DNA from 2 places in the Ornithinibacillus bavariensis genome. Region 2 is predicted to be linked to the other one. Evidence: a T-box and tRNA genes for the amino acid it is inferred to sense, from the RefSeq annotation. Region 2 holds a T-box; the other holds one or more tRNA genes.
What was found. The T-box of region 2 lies ahead of ileS (isoleucine--tRNA ligase). A T-box ahead of a tRNA ligase gene usually reads a tRNA of that ligase, here a tRNA-Ile.
Positions count from the first base shown of each region.

Region 1: it encodes a tRNA-Ile, which carries the amino acid that the T-box ahead of ileS (isoleucine--tRNA ligase) is inferred to sense. The anticodon was not compared.

Region 1 covers NZ_JBNPWZ010000003.1:5,962-16,362, reverse strand. Annotated here, with positions in the region: gene ant(6) (aminoglycoside 6-adenylyltransferase) at 1-588, shown strand, start outside; gene HNR27_RS06885 (GNAT family N-acetyltransferase) at 599-1,117, shown strand; gene HNR27_RS06880 (hypothetical protein) at 1,488-2,036, shown strand; gene HNR27_RS06875 (hypothetical protein) at 2,143-2,412, shown strand; gene HNR27_RS06870 (hypothetical protein) at 2,488-2,622, shown strand; tRNA gene HNR27_RS06865 (tRNA-Asn) at 2,959-3,033, shown strand; tRNA gene HNR27_RS06860 (tRNA-Met) at 3,044-3,120, shown strand; tRNA gene HNR27_RS06855 (tRNA-His) at 3,147-3,222, shown strand; tRNA gene HNR27_RS06850 (tRNA-Ile) at 3,229-3,305, shown strand; tRNA gene HNR27_RS06845 (tRNA-Ser) at 3,315-3,407, shown strand; tRNA gene HNR27_RS06840 (tRNA-Phe) at 3,435-3,510, shown strand; gene HNR27_RS06835 (superoxide dismutase) at 4,447-5,058, shown strand; gene HNR27_RS06830 (MFS transporter) at 5,184-6,458, shown strand; gene HNR27_RS06825 (peptidoglycan D,D-transpeptidase FtsI family protein) at 6,523-8,685, shown strand; gene pssA (CDP-diacylglycerol--serine O-phosphatidyltransferase) at 8,825-9,358, opposite strand; gene HNR27_RS06815 (phosphatidylserine decarboxylase) at 9,447-10,226, shown strand; gene HNR27_RS06810 (DedA family protein) at 10,230-10,401, opposite strand, start outside.
Region 2 covers NZ_JBNPWZ010000009.1:68,171-78,571, reverse strand. Annotated here, with positions in the region: gene HNR27_RS14335 (RluA family pseudouridine synthase) at 1-816, opposite strand, end outside; gene lspA (signal peptidase II) at 816-1,289, opposite strand; gene ileS (isoleucine--tRNA ligase) at 1,450-4,206, opposite strand; T-box leader at 4,270-4,495, opposite strand; gene HNR27_RS14320 (DivIVA domain-containing protein) at 4,551-5,054, opposite strand; gene HNR27_RS14315 (YlmH family RNA-binding protein) at 5,218-5,997, opposite strand; gene HNR27_RS14310 (YggT family protein) at 6,011-6,289, opposite strand; gene HNR27_RS14305 (cell division protein SepF) at 6,298-6,723, opposite strand; gene HNR27_RS14300 (YggS family pyridoxal phosphate-dependent enzyme) at 6,742-7,413, opposite strand; gene pgeF (peptidoglycan editing factor PgeF) at 7,440-8,249, opposite strand; gene HNR27_RS14290 (YlmC/YmxH family sporulation protein) at 8,290-8,550, opposite strand; gene sigG (RNA polymerase sporulation sigma factor SigG) at 9,130-9,912, opposite strand; gene sigE (RNA polymerase sporulation sigma factor SigE) at 10,034-10,401, opposite strand, start outside.

The DNA.
Region 1 (10,401 bases), on a different contig from region 2:
TATTTTAAGGATGGTATTAAGATAGATTTAACATTAGTTCCTCTTGAGGAAATCAATCTCTACTTTTCTGAATCTGATGGATTAGTAAAACTTTTAATTGATAAGGATAATCGTATCTCCAATAAGATTGTCACAAGTGATGAGAGATATTGGATTAAAAAACCGTCAGAACGGGAGTTTATTGATTGCTGTAATGAATTTTGGAGCGTATCTACATATGTGGCTAAAGGATTGTATCGTAAAGAAATACTTTATGCTATCGATCACTTTAATCAAATACTTCGCCCAGAGCTTTTACGTATGATGTCATGGGAAATTGGATTAAGGAAGGGATTTAATTTTAGTTTAGGAAAAAATTACAAATTTATCGATCAGCATATTTCCAAAGAGGTTTTTGATAGGTTACTAAGTACTTTTTCATTAGTTGGCTATAAAGAGACATGGCAATCATTTCAGATATGCTGTGATATGTTTCGACAACATTCGAAAAAAGTAGCGTTTGAGTTGGAATTTCATTATCCAGATTATGATGTGGTCATGACAAACTATATACGAAATATATATGGGAAAATAGACCAGAGAGAGTAGGAGATTTTAAATGACAAACCTTTATTTTAGGAAGTTTCATTCGGATGATTTCGATCATTATTTTAGTCTAGTTTCAAATGAATCGGTAATGGCTATGATAACTGAGCGAGCTATACCATTAGAGGAAGCTCACACAAACTATAAGAAAATATTAGAGCTTAATAAAAAACACGAACTATTTGGTACATATAAAGTGTCAACTACCGATAATGTTTTCCTTGGTCTGGGCCGTTTGATTTTAAATGAAGAGAATACTGTTGAAGCGGAATTAGGTTATATGCTTTTACCTGAGTTTTGGGGAAATAGCTATGGTAGCAAAATAGCCGATTATTTTATAGAACAAGCAAGAAATACAGCCTTAACCCGACTAACCGCCATCATTGATCCCAACAATATTCCTTCCAGGAAGATCCTAACGAATAGGGGCTTTATTTCGGAAAAACTATGTGAAATAGACGGTCTACCAGGGGAGATTTTAAGTAAAGCATTAAGTGATTCCATAACAGATAAAGTAAATGGAAACCGTTGAGTAATTATTAATTTGAGGACGGAAAATTATTTTAAGGAAATTTATAGATGGAAATTTGATAAGTGGGTTAAAGATTAGATGCCATTAAGGCATCTAAATTGAGAATAAAAGCAACCACTTCTTCTATTGTAATTATTTGGAATTTTGTGATAAAGTTTAAGGTAGCACTCATGGGAAATTTGTGTAGGAAATTATTAATGATTAAAGTTCCTTAGTCTTGTGGTTACTTTCTATGATGGTTGAGGGAGGTTCCCCTAGATAACAGAGATTTATATTTTCAGTTCTATTATTCTAGCTTTAGCTTTTCATAGCGATAACACTATAATCAATATAAATGATCATTCTTGTGATTGAATGGAGTTGGAAGTCAATGCGCAATCTTTGTCAGTTATCCTTACTCATTTTGTTTTTTATACTAGTTGGATGCTCCAATTCAACAGGATACAAAAATGAGGATGTAGTAGCAATAGTTAGGGGAGAAGAAATTACAATTGGTGATTTACGCTTTCTATATCCTGATGAAAAAATAATGGATGCGATTGAGGGTACAGTGAAGGCAGTATTGGTTATACAAGAAGCTAGAAAATTGAAAATCGATGTCGCGGAGGAAGTTCAGGAGATAATTGAGGAGCATCCTACCTATCCCGCTGAAGAAGATGCTTCTCCAGTAGCAGAGATGATTCGTAATTTTGCTGATTCACAAGCTAAAAAGCTTGGAATGGAGCCTGAGGATTATTATAAGAAATATATTGAAGCGACTTCAGAGGGTATGGCCTATATGAATGCTTATGTACAAGAAATAGTAGGTGAATTTCAAGGAGATATTGATGACATCGATGAATATAACGAACAGGGAAACAAAGTATTAAATGAACTAGTGGCGAAATACAAAGATGAAATTAAAATCTTTATCAAATAATATTGCTGTTATTTGGAAAGAAAGATCAGTTCAAAGAAAAAATATTTAACATGTGGTTATTTAGAGACCATCTAGGTGAAGCATGGAGAGAAAAGGGGGAGGCTTGATGAGGAAAATTTGGATTATACCTTTAATCATATTAGTGGTCATAGTAGCTACTGTTGTAGTTTTTGATAGAGGAAAAACTATTCATTCAATAGAAAAATGTAAGGAAACTAAATTCCCTTGCATCTATGCTGTCGTTGGAAAAGAAAAGGTAAAGGTTATAAATGGAACAAGCACTTTTGATCTAGAGGATGGTACAACTATAGCGATGGGGGATGTATTTCCAGATGATATAGACAATATGCTTGATACATTAAAGATCAAGAAGTAAGATCTAGTAACACTTGATTTCCTCAACCAAAATCCTAATCATATAACTGTTTTCCAATTGAAGGATTATGAAAGATTGGATAAAGTTGATATTGATTTGAATACGTATACGTTTACTGCGCCAACCAAATCTGGAACATTTATGTATGAAATATATGGCGCATATGAAAATGCTGTTGTCCATCATTATTTAAAGATTAAGGTGCGATAAGGATTTCATGGATTAGAAACAAATTTTTGCAAATTATTGTTGAAAAAAAATTAGAAAGATGCTATATTATTTATTGTCGTTTTAATACATATCTTGTAAAAGTTAATTGTTGACATGTACTTCGAATTATGTTAAATTATATTTTGTGCCACTGAAATAGGTGGTCATAAAAGTGAAAATAATCTATCTTAATTCCACAGTAGTTCAGCGGTAAAGTAGGACTCTAGCATTGTGTAAGATTGTTGACGTGTGAGGGTGCTCATCAATCAGTAGTACGATGAGAAATCACTACTTTCTACTGAATTAAAACTGTTTAGGTACTGTGATAAATAATATTCCACAGTAGCTCAGTGGTAGAGCAATCGGCTGTTAACCGATCGGTCGTAGGTTCGAATCCTACCTGTGGAGCCAATTACAAAATGGCGGCGTAGCTCAGCTGGCGAGAGCGTACGGTTCATACCCGTGAGGTCGTGGGTTCGATCCCCTCCGCCGCTACCATTTTCTATCATAGTAATAACATCTTGGCGGTCGTGGCGAAGTGGTTAACGCACCGGATTGTGGCTCCGGCACTCGTGGGTTCGATTCCCACCGATCGCCCCATATTAAGGACCCTTAGCTCAGTTGGTTAGAGCTATCGGCTCATAACCGATCGGTCGCAGGTTCGAGTCCTGCAGGGTCCACCATTTAAACTCGGAGGTATACCCAAGTCTGGCTGAAGGGATCGGTCTTGAAAACCGACAGGCGGGTCAAACCGCGCGGGGGTTCGAATCCCTCTACCTCCTCCATACATATTTTTTAAAAAAAATCAATAAGGCTCGGTAGCTCAGTCGGTAGAGCAATGGACTGAAAATCCATGTGTCGGCGGTTCGATTCCGTCCCGAGCCACCATTTTGTACAAGCTAAGGCTTGTTTTTTTGTGTTTTGGTTTAAAATGTTTTTATTCCTGTTTAATCATTCGGTTCTATTATATTGAAGAAGCAAATAAAGTCACTAATATTGTTTAATAGAGGACTTAAGAAGCAGTGAGGTCCCTAAAAATGTCTAATAAACTCCTTCTAATAGACTTTAAAAGCCAAAAATCACTAATAATGTCTAATAGGCAGGTTCTAATAGACTAAAAAAGTCAAAAATCACTAATAGTGTCTAATAGGCAGCTTCTAATAGACTAAAAAAGTCAAAAATCACTAATAGTGTCTAATAGGCAGGTTCTAATAGACTAAAAAAGTCAAAAATCACTAATAGTGTCTAATAGACAGGTTCTAATAGACTGAAAAAGCCAAAAATCACTAATAATGTCTAATAGACAGGTTCTAATAGCCTGAAAAAGCCAAAAATCACTAATAGTGTCTAATAGACAGGTTCTAATAGACTGAAAAAGCCAGAAATCACTAATAGTGTCTAATAGACAGGTACTATTAGACTGTAAAAGCCAAAAATCACTAATAGTGTCTAATAGACAAGTTCTAATAGACTGAAAAAGCAGTAAAGCCACTAACAGTGTCTAATTGCAATATGCTAATAAACCAACCAACCACGCAATAATTTCAATAACACTGTCCAACAGATCCTTCCTAATAAACAAACTCCCCACTATTTAGCCTCAAATTGTCTAAATAAAATTTTATTAAAATAAATCTTTATAGCAACAAAGCCCATGCTTCTATAATCCAATACCATTGCATCATTTCTCCTTCCAAAGTTCACTGTAATCGTTGCCAATGCCTATTGGGCATATAATTTGCAAGAACTGGAAAGCTCTGATAATCTTGCTTGTAGAGGATATTATATCCTTATACTCAAATTATTAATAAGGAGGAACTTGTTATGGCAAAATTTGAATTACCTGAATTACCTTATGCATATGATGCATTAGAGCCAACAATTGATAAAGAAACAATGAATATCCACCATACAAAGCATCATAATACTTATGTAACTAACTTGAATGCTGCTCTTGAAGGACAATCAGATCTACAAGGTAAATCTCTTGAAGACCTAATTAGTAATCTTGACGCAGTACCTGAAAGTATTCGTACAGCAGTACGTAATAATGGTGGTGGCCATGCTAACCATAGCCTATTCTGGAAAGTCTTATCTCCAAATGGTGGGGGAGAACCTACTGGTGAATTAGCTGATAAAATCAATGCTAAATTTGGCAGCTTTGACAAGTTCAAGGAAGAATTCGAAAATGCTGCAAAATCCCGTTTCGGTTCTGGCTGGGCTTGGCTAGTACTAAATAATGGTGAAGTAGAAGTAACTAGCACACCAAACCAAGATTCTCCTTTAATGGAAGGTAAAACTCCTTTATTAGGTCTTGATGTTTGGGAGCATGCTTACTACTTAAATTATCAAAACAAGCGTCCTGATTATGTTTCTGCATTCTGGAATGTAGTTAACTGGGATGAAGTTACAAAGAATTACGAAGCAGCAAAATAATGTCGTTTTGATTCATATAATGCTCTAGGGCTTGGCTATTTATAGTCAGGCCCTTTTTCTCTTTCTTTTTGAATATCTGAAAATGAATTGATTACACTAATGAAAGAGAAAAGGAGCATTACAATATGAATAAAACGTTGCAATATGTTTTGGGAAAGACAGAAATCAATCGAGATTTAGTTCTTTTGTTGATTATAGGTGGGTTGTATTCATTAGGCATATATTTATCTAATACATTTGTAAATATTTATTTATGGAAACAAGCAGCCGGCAACTATTATACGATTGCGGTATATAATTTAGCTACCTCTGTTTTCCAACCAATTACGTTTATCGTTGCGGGAAAAATTGCTAAAAAGGTAGACCGAGTCATCGTTTTAAGGTTGGGGGTAATATTTTTATCAATCTTTTTTTTATGTGTTTTAATGATTGGAGAAAAATCTGCCCATTTTAATTTTATGTTAGGTAGCTTACTTGGTATCGGTTATGGCTTTTATTGGCTGGCATTTAATGTGTTAACCTTTGAAATTACAGAGCCAGAAACAAGAGATTTTTTTAATGGGTTTTTAGGGGTATTACAGTCATTTGGAGGGATGATCGGCCCGTTTACAGCTGGCTATATTATTTCAAAAATGGATGCGAATATTGGTTATAGTACAATTTTCACTTCATCTTTTGTCCTATTTATTTGTGCAGTAATATGTAGCTTTTTCTTAAAGAGAAGGCCAGCAGAGGGGGTATACTTATTTAGACGAGTCGTTCAGGAAAGAAAGAACAACCGTAATTGGAATCGAATTTTAAATGCACATTTATTTCAAGGATTGCGTGAAGGTATTTTCATGTTCGTCATAACGATCTGGGTATATATTGTCACCCAAAGTGAGTTATCCCTTGGAACATTTAACTTAGCTTTTTCTGGCTTTTCCTTCATTTTTTATTTTTTGGCCACTAAATTTATTAAACCATCGAAACGTAAGAAAGCAATATTAATTGGAAGTCTTATGCTTTATCTCTCCTTATTTATTATTTTATTTCATGCGAGCTATGCAACTTTAATTGTGTACGGTATCATCATTGGAATTGCATACCCGATTATGAATGTACCATATTTCTCCATGACCTATGATGTTATCGGAAAAGCTTGGAAAGCTGCTGATCTTAGAATAGAATATATTGTTGTTCGGGAATTGTATTCAAACATTGGTAGAGTTGTTTCTATTCTCGCTTTTATTCTTGGAATAACATTGTTTAATGAGGGAAAAATCATCCCACTCCTGCTTGTGTTTTTTGGGGCCATGCATTTAGGTATTTATTTATTCGTACGTAATATATTCCTTACTGGAACGAATAAAAAAGAAATATTGATAAAAGACCGAGTTACCGACGAAAAAAATCGATAATAAGTAAGAAAAGATGCTATAATAAATAAATAGATTACCTAATAACAAGTTATGGGGGAGAGTAATGAAGAAGGTCCAAAATAAGAAGAAAAAAGCACAACTTCCCTTCCGTTTAAATATATTATTTTTTATCGTGTTTTTATTATTTGCTGTACTAATCATACAGCTTGGTATTGTTCAAATATTGAATGGGGAAGCTTTTCAAACAGAAATTGAAAAAACGACAAAGGATATAACAAAAATTCCAGTACCACGTGGAGAAATATATGACCGCAATTACAATGTCATTGCGAAGAATAAACCAATGTATGCTATTACATACACGCCCCCAAAGGGTGTTCAAGCAAAAGACAGGTTAGAAGTGGCTCAAAAACTTGCGGAATATATTGACATGTTTAAAAAAGATCCTGAGGAAAAGAAAAAGCAACTCAAAAAAATTACGGAACGGGATAAAAAAGAATATTGGTATTTGTTGAATGAAAAGGAAGCTCTAAAAAAATTGCCACTTGAAGAGGCAAAAGAGATGGATAACTCAGAGCAATATAATGAGATTCTAGAACGGATTACTAAAGAAGAATATGATCAGATTACTGAGCAAGATAAAGAAATTATCCTCATTAAAAAAGAACTTGATCGAGCATATTCTCTAACACCACAAATCGTAAAAAGTGAAGAGGTAACTCCTGAGGAATATGCTAGAGTCGCAGAGCATCTAGCAGAACTACCTGGAATTAATGCAACGACTGACTGGGTTCGTGAATATCCGTATGATGTCACATTCCGTAATATCATTGGTAAGATTACGACTGAAAAAGCAGGTCTGCCTGCTGAAAATATCGACTACTATCTTGCAAAAGGGTATAGCAGAAATGACCGAGTTGGTGATACGGGATTAGAGAAAGAATATGAAGACTTCCTAAGAGGACGAAAAGAGCAGGTCCAATACACGATGAGTAATAGTGGAGTTATTTTGGATTCTGATGTTGTTGTTCCTGGTGAAAGTGGAAAAGATGTAATCCTAACGGTAGATATGGAATTTCAAGATAAGGTGGATGAAGTTTTACGCCAGGAGCTTAAAAATGCCGTAAAGAATGGCGCTGAAAGACATTTACGTGACGCACTTGCTGTTGTTATGAATCCAAATACGGGAGAAGTACTCGCTGTATCCGGACAGAGCTTTACAGATGCGAAACAGAACGAGATTATGGATACTTCTTATAAGGTGCTACATGAAGCACATCGTCCAGGTTCTGCTGTTAAAGGGGCAACCATCTTATCTGGATATGAGTCTGGTATAATCACTCCTGGACATACAGAATTTGATACCCCAATGAAAATTGCAGGAACACCTACGAAGGGATCATGGAAGGACTTAGGTTATGTTAATGATTTAGACGCGCTTCGAATGTCATCTAACGTTTACATGTTCTATATTGCATTGAAAATGGGTGGGGAATACAATTATCAATTTGAGAAGAAAGTTCGCTTTAATCCAGCAGCATTTACACAGATGCGAAATTACTTCAAGCAATTTGGTCTTGGCGTAGAAACGGGAATAGATTTTCCATATGAATCAACTGGTTATGTTGGTCCGAAACCAGGTGCTGGTTTATTAATGGACTATGCCATTGGCCAGTATGATACGTTTACTGCGATGCAGCTTGCCCAATATGTTTCCACAATCGCTAATGGTGGATATCGTGTTCAGCCACATTTCTTAAAAGAGGTTCGCAATCCATCCACTGGGCTTGAAGACTTTGGTACTGTCTATAAAACTGCGAATACACAGGTTTTAAATAAAATAGTAATGGATGATAAGTATATTAAACGGGTACAAGAAGGCTTCCGCCAAGTATTCCAAGAGCCAGGCGGAACAGCCTATAACTATTTTAGAGGTACCAACTTCAAAGTAGCAGGTAAAACAGGAACAGCGCAGAATGAGGTTTACAATGATAAAGGAAAACTTGTAGCAAAAACTGTTAATCTAACAATGGTTGCATATGCACCATATGATAATCCGGAAATTGCAGTAGCAGTTATCGTGCCAAATCTAGATGAGACTTCAAGTTCGCCTATTAACCATAACATCACACGCGGAATCTTAGATGCTTACTTCTCTTTGAAGGAAGATAGAGCAAAGGATGATATGAAGCAAGATGAGGATAAACAAACGAATCAAGTGGACCAGGAAGAACAAGATTCTCAAAATGACCAAGAAAATGAATAAGAAAAATACCCTAATTTCGAATCATTCGATTTTAGGGTATTTTCATAAAACCTATGGTTCAGTCACTGAATTAAAAACTATAAATGAGGAAGTTTTTCGTAAAAACGACCTCTTCATATTGAATTTTACTACATTGATATTACATTTTCTGAATACGTATGTTACTCACCATTAAAACAGCTAATATAGATGTAAGAATAATATAAAACATTATAGGTAGATGATTCGAAAAGAGGACTGAAAATGCCATCAAAAAGCCAGCAACAGTAATAGGTATACCGTAAAAGGCACCATCGAATTCTTTTACATTGTACCTGGCTAATCGGATTGCTCCGCATAAAATATAAATCACGATGAGCGATAAGCCTACCCCAGGTAATTTATTCAAAATTGTCATATAGACTAGTAGACCAGGTGCTACTCCAAATGAAACAAGGTCACTTAAGGAATCAAGCTCTTTACCAAAATCAGATTCAATATTTAATTTACGTGCTACCATACCATCAAATCTATCAAAAAAAACTGCTAGAAAAATGAATAATAGACTCAAATGAAATGAGCCCTTTGCCATAAGTATAATAGATATAATTCCGAACTCTAAATTCATTAATGTAATAATATTTGCTAATTGTGACTTTATTTTCGTATAATAAAAATTCTTTACTAGAAACAAAAATGATACACCTCCTCAAAAAATTATACAACTAAACATGATGAAAGCCAACCGTACATTTGAAATTATTGACAAAGGAAATGAGAAGATGAAGAAAATACTTTTAAAATATTTTGTTGAATTGACTGGAAATCCTATTAGTTCCAACCTTTTGAAGACTATAGCAAAATCGAAGCTAAGCAAGCCTCTAGTGAGACCATTTGCACGCATATACGACATCAATCAAGAAGAAATGGAATACCCTCTTTACCATTATCAATCATTAAATGATTTTTTTACACGGCGATTAAAAAACACTTCTCGAATGACAGACACTTCGCCACATACACTTGTTTCCCCAGTCGATGGCATATTAAGTGATGCGGGAAATGTGGCTAAGGATCGAACATTCCAAATTAAGGGTCATACCTATAAGTTGGATGAGATATTTGGAAGTGAAAGTAAAGCAGAAGTGTATAATGGCGGTTTTTTCTACATATTCTACCTGTCTCCAGCTCATTATCACCATTTTCATTATCCAATCGATGGCTCACTACTTTCTCGTTATGCACTTGGTGAAAAATCCTACCCAGTAAATAACCTTGGTTTACGATATGGAGACAGGCCTTTTGCTACGAATTATCGGATTGTATCAGAGCTTTCTACTGACTATGGTAGATTAGCCATGGTTAAGGTGGGAGCATTAAATATAAATAGCATTGTGTTAGCTAATTCCCAGAATCATTTTAAAAAAGGGGAAGAACTAGGTTACTTCACTTTCGGATCAACAGTGATAGTCTTTTTAGAGAGAAATGATGATTTTCAGCCATTATCTAATATAGATAGCCAAGTACTTGTCGGTCAGGCTATTGGTAAATGGATGATTTAATAATCATGTACTGCTCTTCATCCGTTTAAAAAAGAAGTAATACAATATTGCTATGATTGCTCCAATACCTAGAATAATCAGCATTATTTTAGTGTATCTACTAATAAAGGAAAATATGATTTCCCAATGACTCCCTAAGCGGTTTCCTAGTGTTACGAAAACCAGTACCCAAACA
Region 2 (10,401 bases):
AAAACCTAATACTTTGGCATGTAATGCTTGTCCTCCTATATCAAACGTTTTTCTTGGACCATATTTTGGATCACCTACTAATGGATATCCAATATAACGCATATGAACACGAATTTGATGTGTTCTTCCTGTTTCTAACCGACATTCAACATAGGTATATTCCTTGAAACGCTCCAAAACATGAAAATGGGTAACTGCATGTTTCCCATTATCTACGACAGCCATTCTCTGCCTATCATTTGGATCTCTGCCAATAGGTGCATCAACCATACCAGAATCATGATTTATGACTCCATGAACTATAGCCTCATATTTTCTCTCTACATCTTTATTAGCCAACTGCCCTGCTAAACTGGAATGTGCCTTATCATTCTTAGCCACTACTAATAATCCACTGGTATCTTTATCAATTCGATGAACGATACCAGGCCGCTCCACTCCATTTATGCCCGAAAGATCGTTACAATGATATAATAATGCATTAACTAGTGTGCCAGATTGATGTCCTGCTGAGGGATGGACAACCATACCCTTTGGCTTATTCACCACTAATAAATCCTTATCTTCATATAGGATAGAGATTGGGATGTTCTCTGGCTCAATATGAAGTGCCTCTACTTCTGGAATTTCCCAGGTTATCACATCACCAGTTTGACATTTATAATTTGCTTTCACAATTTCATCATTAACTGAAACAAGTCCTTTCGTAATCCAGCCTTGAACTTGCGATCTGGATTGCTCTGGATTGATTTCGGCCATCAGCTTATCAATACGCATTTTATTTTCAGTATCTGTTACAGTATGTTGGAATGACATTATGACTTATTCTTCCCTTTCTGTTTCTTCTCTTCGATGATCGTTGCAATGATTACTAGGATTACCCCAACTGTCAGTGCCGAATCAGCAATATTAAAAATTGGGAAATCATACCCGAAAATAGTAAAGTCAAAGAAATCTACAACCTCTTGATGAAGTAGTCGATCAATAAAATTACCAATTGCCCCGCCAAGGATTAATGCTAGGGCAAAAGCAAATAGCCTATTTTCTTTTCCAAACTTATGTAAATAATAGATTACTCCCACAATGACAAGGATTGTAATCGCATAAAAGAAGCCCATTTTCCCTTGAAGCATGCCCCATGCAGCACCACTATTACGGTGTGAGGTTAACGAGAAAAATCCATCAATTATTGGAATTTGTTCATATAGTTCCATGTTTTTGACAACTAGATATTTAGTAAATTGATCTACGGCAATAACTATTACCGCAAGTATGTAATAACGATACATTCCCCATCCTCCGATGTATACGATTTTTATCTACGTGTTTTTTGAAAATCCTTAGTTTATCTTATACTTTATTATAGCAAATTTCAATGATTTACAGGAGATGATAAGAAAAGGAGGACAAATTCATTAACTAATTTGTCCCCCAACATTTAATAATTAATTATACATGGTAATGATTCTCTACAACATCTGCACAACGAGAACATAGAGTTGGATGTTTCTCATTTTGACCTACTGTATCAGATGCCACCCAACAACGTTCACATTTCTCAGCAGGATGTTTTTCTACAAGCACATCCACAAATTTATATGCAGTTGCATTTTCATTATGCTCTACCACATCTGCCTCAGAAACGATTAAGAACTGATGTAAATGCTCGATTGAAGCTAGTACTTCACTCGTATTGTTGTCCTTTGGTATTAGGGTAATCTTTGCTTCTAATGATTTACCGATAACCTTCTCATTTCTTGCTTCCTCTAAGGCTTTTAATACGTCATCCCTGATAGCCATAAAGTGATTCCACTTATCTTCTAGTCCTTTAAAGCCTTCGATAACTCTTTGCTCTGGAATATCTGTAAGCTGTGGACTCTCTGATTGTACACCAGGAATATATTCCCATACCTCATCCGCTGTATGTGGAATGATTGGTGTTAATAGCTGTACCAAGGTCGTTAAAATTTCATAATAGCCTGTTTGGATACTTCTTCTGCGGTGATTATCTGCTGCTTCGATATACAATATATCTTTTGCAAAATCTAAATAGAATGAACTTAGATCATCCGCACAGAAATTATGAATGCGATGGAATACTGGTGAAAATTCATATCGCTCATAGCTTTCCCTTACTTCCTTTACTAACTCTTGTAAGCGATGAAGCATAAAGCGGTCTACTTCCTCCATCTGTGCTTCTGGCACACGATCGGTATTAGGGTTAAAATCTGCAAGGTTAGCAAGCATAAAACGGAATGTGTTTCGGATCTTACGGTATGCTTCTGATGTTTGTTTTAATATATCATCCGAAATTCTTACATCTGCTTGGTAGTCAACCGATGCTACCCATAGACGTAAAATATCTGCACCTAATTGCTTTAGAACCTTACTAGGTACAATAACATTACCTAATGATTTACTCATTTTACGACCATTTCCATCCAAGGTAAATCCATGGCTAATGATAGTTTTATAAGGTGCTTTCCCTGTTACTGCGACAGCAGTTGATAAGGAAGAATTAAACCATCCACGATACTGGTCACTTCCTTCTATATAAACATCAGCAGGCCTTCTATGGTCTTCACGACGAAGTAATACACCAGCATGTGATGAACCAGAGTCAAACCAAACATCCATAATATCTGTTTCTTTTGTGAAGATACCATTTGGACTATGCTCTGATGTAAATCCTTCAGGTAATAAATCTTTTGCCTCTCGTTCAAACCAAACATTGGAACCAAACTCAGCAAATAAATTTGCGACATGTTCAATCGTTTCATCGGTAATTATTGCAGTTCCATCTTCTCCATAGAAAACAGGAATAGGAACTCCCCATGCACGCTGACGAGAGATACACCAATCCTCACGATCACGAACCATATTATATAGTCTTGTTTCTCCCCATGAAGGATACCATTTCACTTGTTTAATTTCTTCTAGAATATTTTCACGAAAATCCTTAATAGATGCAAACCACTGTGCTGTCGCACGGAAAATGGTAGGCTTCTTCGTTCTCCAATCATGTGGATAAGAGTGAGTAATGAAGGTTAATTTTAATAATGCGCCTACTTCTTCTAGCTTTTCTGTAATCGCTTTGTTTGCATCATCATAAAACATGCCTTCAAATCCTGGGGCTTCACTCGTGAATACGCCTTTTTCATCCACTGGGCAAAATGCCTCAATTCCATAACCTTTCGATACATAAAAATCGTCTTCCCCATGACCTGGTGCTGTGTGAACACAACCTGTACCAGCATCTGTTGTAACATGTTCACCAAGCATTACTAATGATTCACGATCATAGAATGGATGCTTTGCAATTACACGATCAATAGCTTTACCTTTAAATGTCTTTACAACTGTAGGATTCTCCCATTCTAATTCTTGGGAGACCGGCTCCAATAAATCTTCTGCTACTACAAATTTGTCACCTTTTACTTCAACTACTACATAATTAAACTCTGGATGAACACTAATACCTAAGTTTGCTGGGATTGTCCAAGGTGTTGTTGTCCAAATAATAATTTTGTCTCCCATATCCAATACACCTTTACCATCTTGTACTTCAAAAGCAACGTAGATGGACGCAGATCGCTTATCATAATACTCGATTTCTGCTTCAGCAAGTGCAGATTCTGAAGAAGGTGACCAATAAACTGGTTTTAAGCCTTTGTAAATATAGCCTTTTTTAGCCATTTCACCAAAAACTTTAATTTGTTCTGCCTCATAATCTTTAGTTAATGTAATATATGGGTTATCCCAATCCCCTCGAACACCTAGCTGCTTAAATTGAATACGTTGATTATCAATTTGCCCCATCGCATATTCTGCACATAATTGTCTAAATTCTGCTACAGATAGCTTTTTACGGTCTACTTTTTTATTTTTCGTCAAAGCAGTTTCAATTGGAAGTCCATGAGTATCCCAACCAGGTATATATGGCGCATGGTATCCTGACATTGACTTGTAACGAGTAATAAAATCCTTTAGAATTTTATTCATCGCATGTCCAATATGAATGTCTCCGTTAGCATATGGTGGTCCATCATGTAGAATAAAAAGAGGCCTACCTTTTGTTCTTTGTAAAGATTTTTCATATAGATGAGATTCTTCCCATTTTTCCTGACGCTCTGGTTCCTTATTTGGTAAATTCCCACGCATAGGAAATTCCGTCTTCGGCATTAATAATGTTTCTTTATAATCCACTTTAGTTCCTCCTTATGTGCTACTACTAATTAGCAATAAAAAATAAAAAATCCTCTCAATCCCAAAAGGGACGAGAAGACTCGCGGTACCACCCTTAAAAATTCAACACGAAAATCATGTCAAATTCACTCGGTATTCGTAACGTGAATAAGCCGTCCATGTCTACTAATAATGATTCGAATGGATACTCAAGAGTGATTTTCTAAAAACCTGCTGTGCTAGGCTTTCACCAGCCCTAGCTCGCTTTAACAGCATTCCGCTTTTATACTGTCTCTGTCATCGTATTTTCATATTTTATCCTATTGTGTAAGCATTATATGTAACTTTTTTAAAAAGGTCAAGGTTTATGACTCGTGGTTGGTTAGCTCTAGCTCTTTCCCCATTTCAAGATCAAATAAATCTTCCCAATCATCGGAGCCTATCATATCTAATTGCGCTTCAACTAGCATTCTGAGTCGAGTGCGAAATACCTTTGATTGTTTCTTTAATTCTTCCACCTCGATAGAAATTTTACGGGACTTATTTAATGCCTCGTTAATAATCCGATCAGCATTCTTCTCTGCTTCTTTAATGATTAGCTTCGATTCTTTAGTAGCATTTCCCTTTAATTCTTCTGCGGTTTCTTGTGCAATTAAGATTGATTTATTCAATGTCTCTTCAATATTAGTAAAGTGGTTTAATTTTTCTTTCATTTGATCAAGCTTTTCCTTTAATTCCTTCTTTTCTCTAATAACAATTTCATAGTCCTTGATAACTTGATCTAAAAATTCATTGACCTCATCTTCATCGTATCCGCGAAAACTCCTTGTAAATTCTTTGTTGTGAATATCAAGTGGCGTTAGTGGCATGATAGTCAACCTCCCTAGTTTATATGTATCTTATAAGTGCAATTTAAGTATAACAATAATATTCGACAAAAAGTAAGGATTTCCTGCAATTTCTGATAATTTTTATTTGTACCAAAAGAACTACTCCTTGATACCCATTATATATCAGAAAGTAGTTCCTTTTCTATATCTCTAGCCGGGCAGCTGTGATCTTATATTTATCCTTTTTGGTTTGTCCATTAATACCGACCAACTTACTTCTCCCTTTACCGCGTAAAGAAATCATATCACCTTCTTGTAGTACAAATTTACTGTCATCTACTGTTCGAAAGTTTACTTTTACTAGACCCTTGTGAATAAAGTCCTGTGCTGCAGTACGTGAGACAGAGTAAATTTCCTTCAAAATGGTATCAAGCCGTAATGATGAAACCGTTCGTTCCATATTCAGCCATATGGATTCTTTTTCGAGTAGGTTTGAAAAAGGAACCTCTGCAAATTTTATTGTTGCACGTTTAATTCCTGTTAAGTTCATTAAAACAAAAGGCGATATTTCTTGATCAATAATGATTTGTATTTTACCAGATTCCACAACAATATCGCCTGCTTTTTGCCGCTTAATTCCTAAAGACAAAAATGCTCCTAACACATCACGATGTGATATAGATATAAACTTTTCATGAAAAGAGGCTTCTAGTAATATTAATTGAAACGATGCATTTGTAATTTCTTCATAATATGGTGCGATGATTGCCCTTTTTCTCTCGGAATAGTTTCCACCACCATAGAAGGTTAAGGTAAGATCTTCTCTGCTAGTTCCGATCAACATCTCCATGATTTGTTGTTCTCGTGGATCAAGAAAATCAGTCAACCTAGGTTGATACGTACGTTCCACCTGTTCAATCCACGATAATGCTTGGTCGATAAAGCCTTGTTCTTCCTTACGAAAATGTTGATAAATATCCATTGTAAGCACCTGTTTAGATCCAGTTTAGAAGCATGGAAAAAAGTGCAACTAAACCTCTTCCAGCGAGCTGTAGAACTAAAATAGCAACTACCGGAGAAAAGTCAATCATACCAATTGTTGGTATAAATCGACGGAACGGCTCTAAATAAGGTTCACAAATCTTCGCAAGAAAATTTCCAAACGATGTATCTCGTGCTCCTGGAAACCACGACATAAAAATATAAATAATCAACCCTATGCTATACACTTGTAAAGCAGTTGCAAGAAAATTGTATACATATACAAGCCACATATATTATCTTACCATCCTTTATTAAAGTCCTCTTCCAATGTTTCAGAAATTGATCCAGTGATATCCATATTATCAGGGGCACATAGGAACGTTTGTGCACCTATTCGTTGTATTACACCGTTAACTGCATATATCGTCCCACTTAAAAAGTCTATGATTCTTTTTGCATCCTGATGATTCACACGTTGCAAATTGATTACAACTGCACGCTTACTCACAATATTATCAGCTATTTGCTGTGCCTCATCGAATGTCCTTGGTTCATATAGAACCATTTTAGTAGCGGAAGCTTTAACACTTTTTAAATCAATCACATTGGAAGATGTTTGTCTGATTTGATTTGGTTGAGTAGAAGTTACTTCTTCTTCAATATATTCATATTCATACTCATCGTCCATCGTAAAAAATGTTTTAATCTTATTTTTTATACTCATGGTCTCCACCTCACTTATTTAAGATCCAACCAATTTTGAGCCGATTCTTACATGGGTTGCGCCTTCCTCAATGGCAATTGGATAATCATTACTCATTCCCATTGACAAAAATTCACAAGGTGCGTGTTGCAGCTTACTCTCTTTTACCTTATCACGTAATATACGAAGCTCTCGGAAAACATTATGTAATAATTCTTTGTCATCTGTATTTGGTGCCATTGTCATTAAACCAACGACACTTATTTTCGTAAGATGTGCAATGTCATTAATAAATGACATTACTTCATTTGGCTTCAAGCCATGCTTCGATTCCTCTCCACTCACATTTACCTGAACAAAGCATTTTACAGGCTTCTGTGCTCTTTTTTCAATTTCTTCTGCTAATGATAGCCTGTCCAAAGAATGAAGATAATCAATCTTTTCAATAATATCTTTTACTTTTCTCGTTTGTAAACTTCCAATAAAATGCCAAGTCGCTTCATTACCAAAATGCTGGTATTTTTCACGAAAGCCCTCTAGACGATTTTCGCCAAGGTTTATGATTCCAGACTGAAGCGCTTCCCTCGTTCTTTCTATTGTAACATATTTCGTAACGCCTATGATGGTTATTTCTTCAAAATTTCGATTGCTTTTTTGACAGGCAGCTTTCATCTCAGTTTGTATCTGCTGTAAATTTTGTGTGACATCCATAACTACCTGGTCCTCCCTATATTATTTTATTTACTGTATCCGATATATCCTAACATTCGACCTGTTTTCCCATTATCGCGACGATGAGAAAAAAATAAATCTTCATCACGAAATGTGCAATATTTTGATACATCTATATTATTACGAAATACTCCAGATTGCACAAGAATTTCTACATTTAATTGCTTTAGATCCAATAAATAATTCTCATTCCCAACTGGTGTTAGAACTTTATCTTGAAATTCCACTGGTATCCGTTCTTTTACATAGCTGTCTACCTCATAATTATCCTTTGAAATACATGGACCGACTGCTACGAATAAGCTTTTTAAATCAACACCCAAGTCTACTAACTTATTCGTCATGACCTCAGCAATTCTGGCAACAGTCCCTTTCCAGCCAGCATGAGCAATTCCAACATATCCAGTTTTTGAATCAAAGAAAAATATAGGTACGCAATCCGCAAAAAATGCTGTACATAAAAGTCCCTTTTCATTCGTAATTAATCCATCTATTCCTTTAAGAGCAGTATCTAAGGAGGTTGAACCTTTACCAGCATCCTCTTTATCTACAACATGAACAGCTCCTTGGTGAACTTGTTCCGCCGCAATCCAGTTTTCAACTGGTATATGAAGGGAGGAAGCAAGATTAAGTCTATTCGTTAAAACATCCTCGTATTGATCAGAAACATGTAACCCAAAATTATTACTTTCAAACTGGGCCTTACTAACTCCACCATTTCGAGATGTAAATCCAACTTGAAGTGCTGGTGCCATGTCTGACCATTTTCTAATATGTAATAATGACTTTCCGTCATACTCAAAAATATCTTCCATCTTGTAATCCCCCTAAGAACGAATGAAATGATTCGTAGTATTATTCCTCTAGGTAAAGCTTAGGCCCATCAATATCCTTTACGAGTATAACATCAGAACCTATCGTGACGATTTGTTCCCAATATATCATTAATTCGTCTGGCTTTCCAAAAAAACCACCTTTTTTCTCACGCAAGTAAATGACTAATGCTATTATTCTACCACGGTCTGGATCAATTTCTAAATCAGAAATATGACCTAGTCTTCTTCCGTCATTAACAACAATCACTTCTTTCACTTGAAGCTCTGACAACTTAATCATCGAATACACCCCACCTTTTAGAAAATGTATATGCACTAGGCGGTTACTTCATTCAGTTAAGAAAGAAAGAGGAAGCAGGAAGCTATTCTTTCTATTTCTATCAAAAAATCTGGGGAGTATGGGGTTGATTATCACATTACAAGTAAAACAAATGCTTAACTTTCTTGCTGAGTTTATGTGTTTTTGTGAGGTAATTGCTGTTATGGTGCGTGATTAAAGGAAGAGATTAACTTTTTTCGGTAAGCAATAGCTTCTTTGGTGACCGTTTAGCTTGCGATTTGCTTTTTTCGGGACACAATAGCTCCTTTGCTTACCGTTTAGCTTGGGTTTTACTTTTTTCGGGAAGCAATAGCTTCTTTGGTGACCGTTCAGCTTGCGATTTGCTTTTTTCGGTAAGCAATAGCTTCTTTGGTGACCGTTTCTCTAGTGAATCTCGTAAATTCGGCAGTAATATCAACCATCAACAAAAAACTTGTTTACCTCGTTTATAACTCCCTAGTTAAGCAGCAGTAACTTTCAATCTAAGGATAAAAAGTAAAAAGAACAGACGTCATTGTCTGCTCTTTTGACCACATCACATTATAATTCAAACATCTGTTTATTCATTTGACTAATTGCAGCTTTTTCTAGACGTGAGACTTGTGCCTGTGAAATCCCGATTTCTTCTGCAACCTCCATCTGTGTTTTGCCCTGGAAAAAGCGCTTGTTTAGAATCATTTTTTCACGTTCATTTAATTGAACCATGCCCTCTTTTAAAGAAAGCTTGTCAACCCAAGTATCATCCTTATCCTTATCATCTTTTATTTGATCCACAACATAAATTGGATCCCCACCATCATTGTAAATTGGTTCAAACAATGATACTGGATCTTGTATCGCATCCATAGCAAAGACAACATCTGAATGGGGAACACCCATCTCCTCAGCTATTTCTGCAGGGGTTGGTTCTTTCGAGGTTTTGTTTATAAGCTTTTCTCTTACTTGTAATGCTTTATAAGCAATATCACGTAATGATCTTGAAACACGGATTGGATTATTATCTCGTAAATATCTACGGATTTCACCAATAATCATTGGAACTGCATAGGTTGAGAATCTAACATTATGACTTAAGTCAAAATTATCAATTGATTTCATTAACCCAATACAACCAACCTGAAACAAATCGTCAACATATTCTCCACGATTATTAAATCGTTGAATAACACTTAGAACAAGACGTAAGTTTCCATTCACTAATTCCTCTCTTGCAAGTAAATCCCCTTCCTGCATTTTAACAAACAGCTTTCGCATTTCTTCATTTGTTAGAACAGGTAGTTTCGATGTATCAACACCACATATTACAACTTTATGTCTAGTCATTCTGTACCCTCCCAGTTGGAGATGCTGTTCATGGACAGTATCTCCCCTAGAAGGGAAATTTATGCAGGGGAAAATTGCTAAAAAAGAGTGCTATAACCTAGCAAATGTAGTGCTACCAAGGCTATACCATTTTATTAAATTCTTTTTTTAAGCGTCGAATAATTTTCTTCTCTAAACGTGAGATATAGGACTGAGATATTCCTAACATATCTGCTACGTCTTTTTGTGTTTTTTCCTCTTCACCAACCAAACCAAACCTCAATTCCATAATTTGCTTTTCTCTAGCATTTAATTGAGCCAGGGCATTTTGAAGTAAGTGCTTATCAACCTTTGTTTCTAAATTCTTCGTAATGATATCATCATCTGTACCTAAAACATCAGATAGTAGAAGTTCATTACCGTCCCAGTCTATATTTAAAGGCTCATCAAAAGAGATTTCAGATTTTATCTTATTATTTCTTCGTAAATACATTAAAATCTCATTTTCTA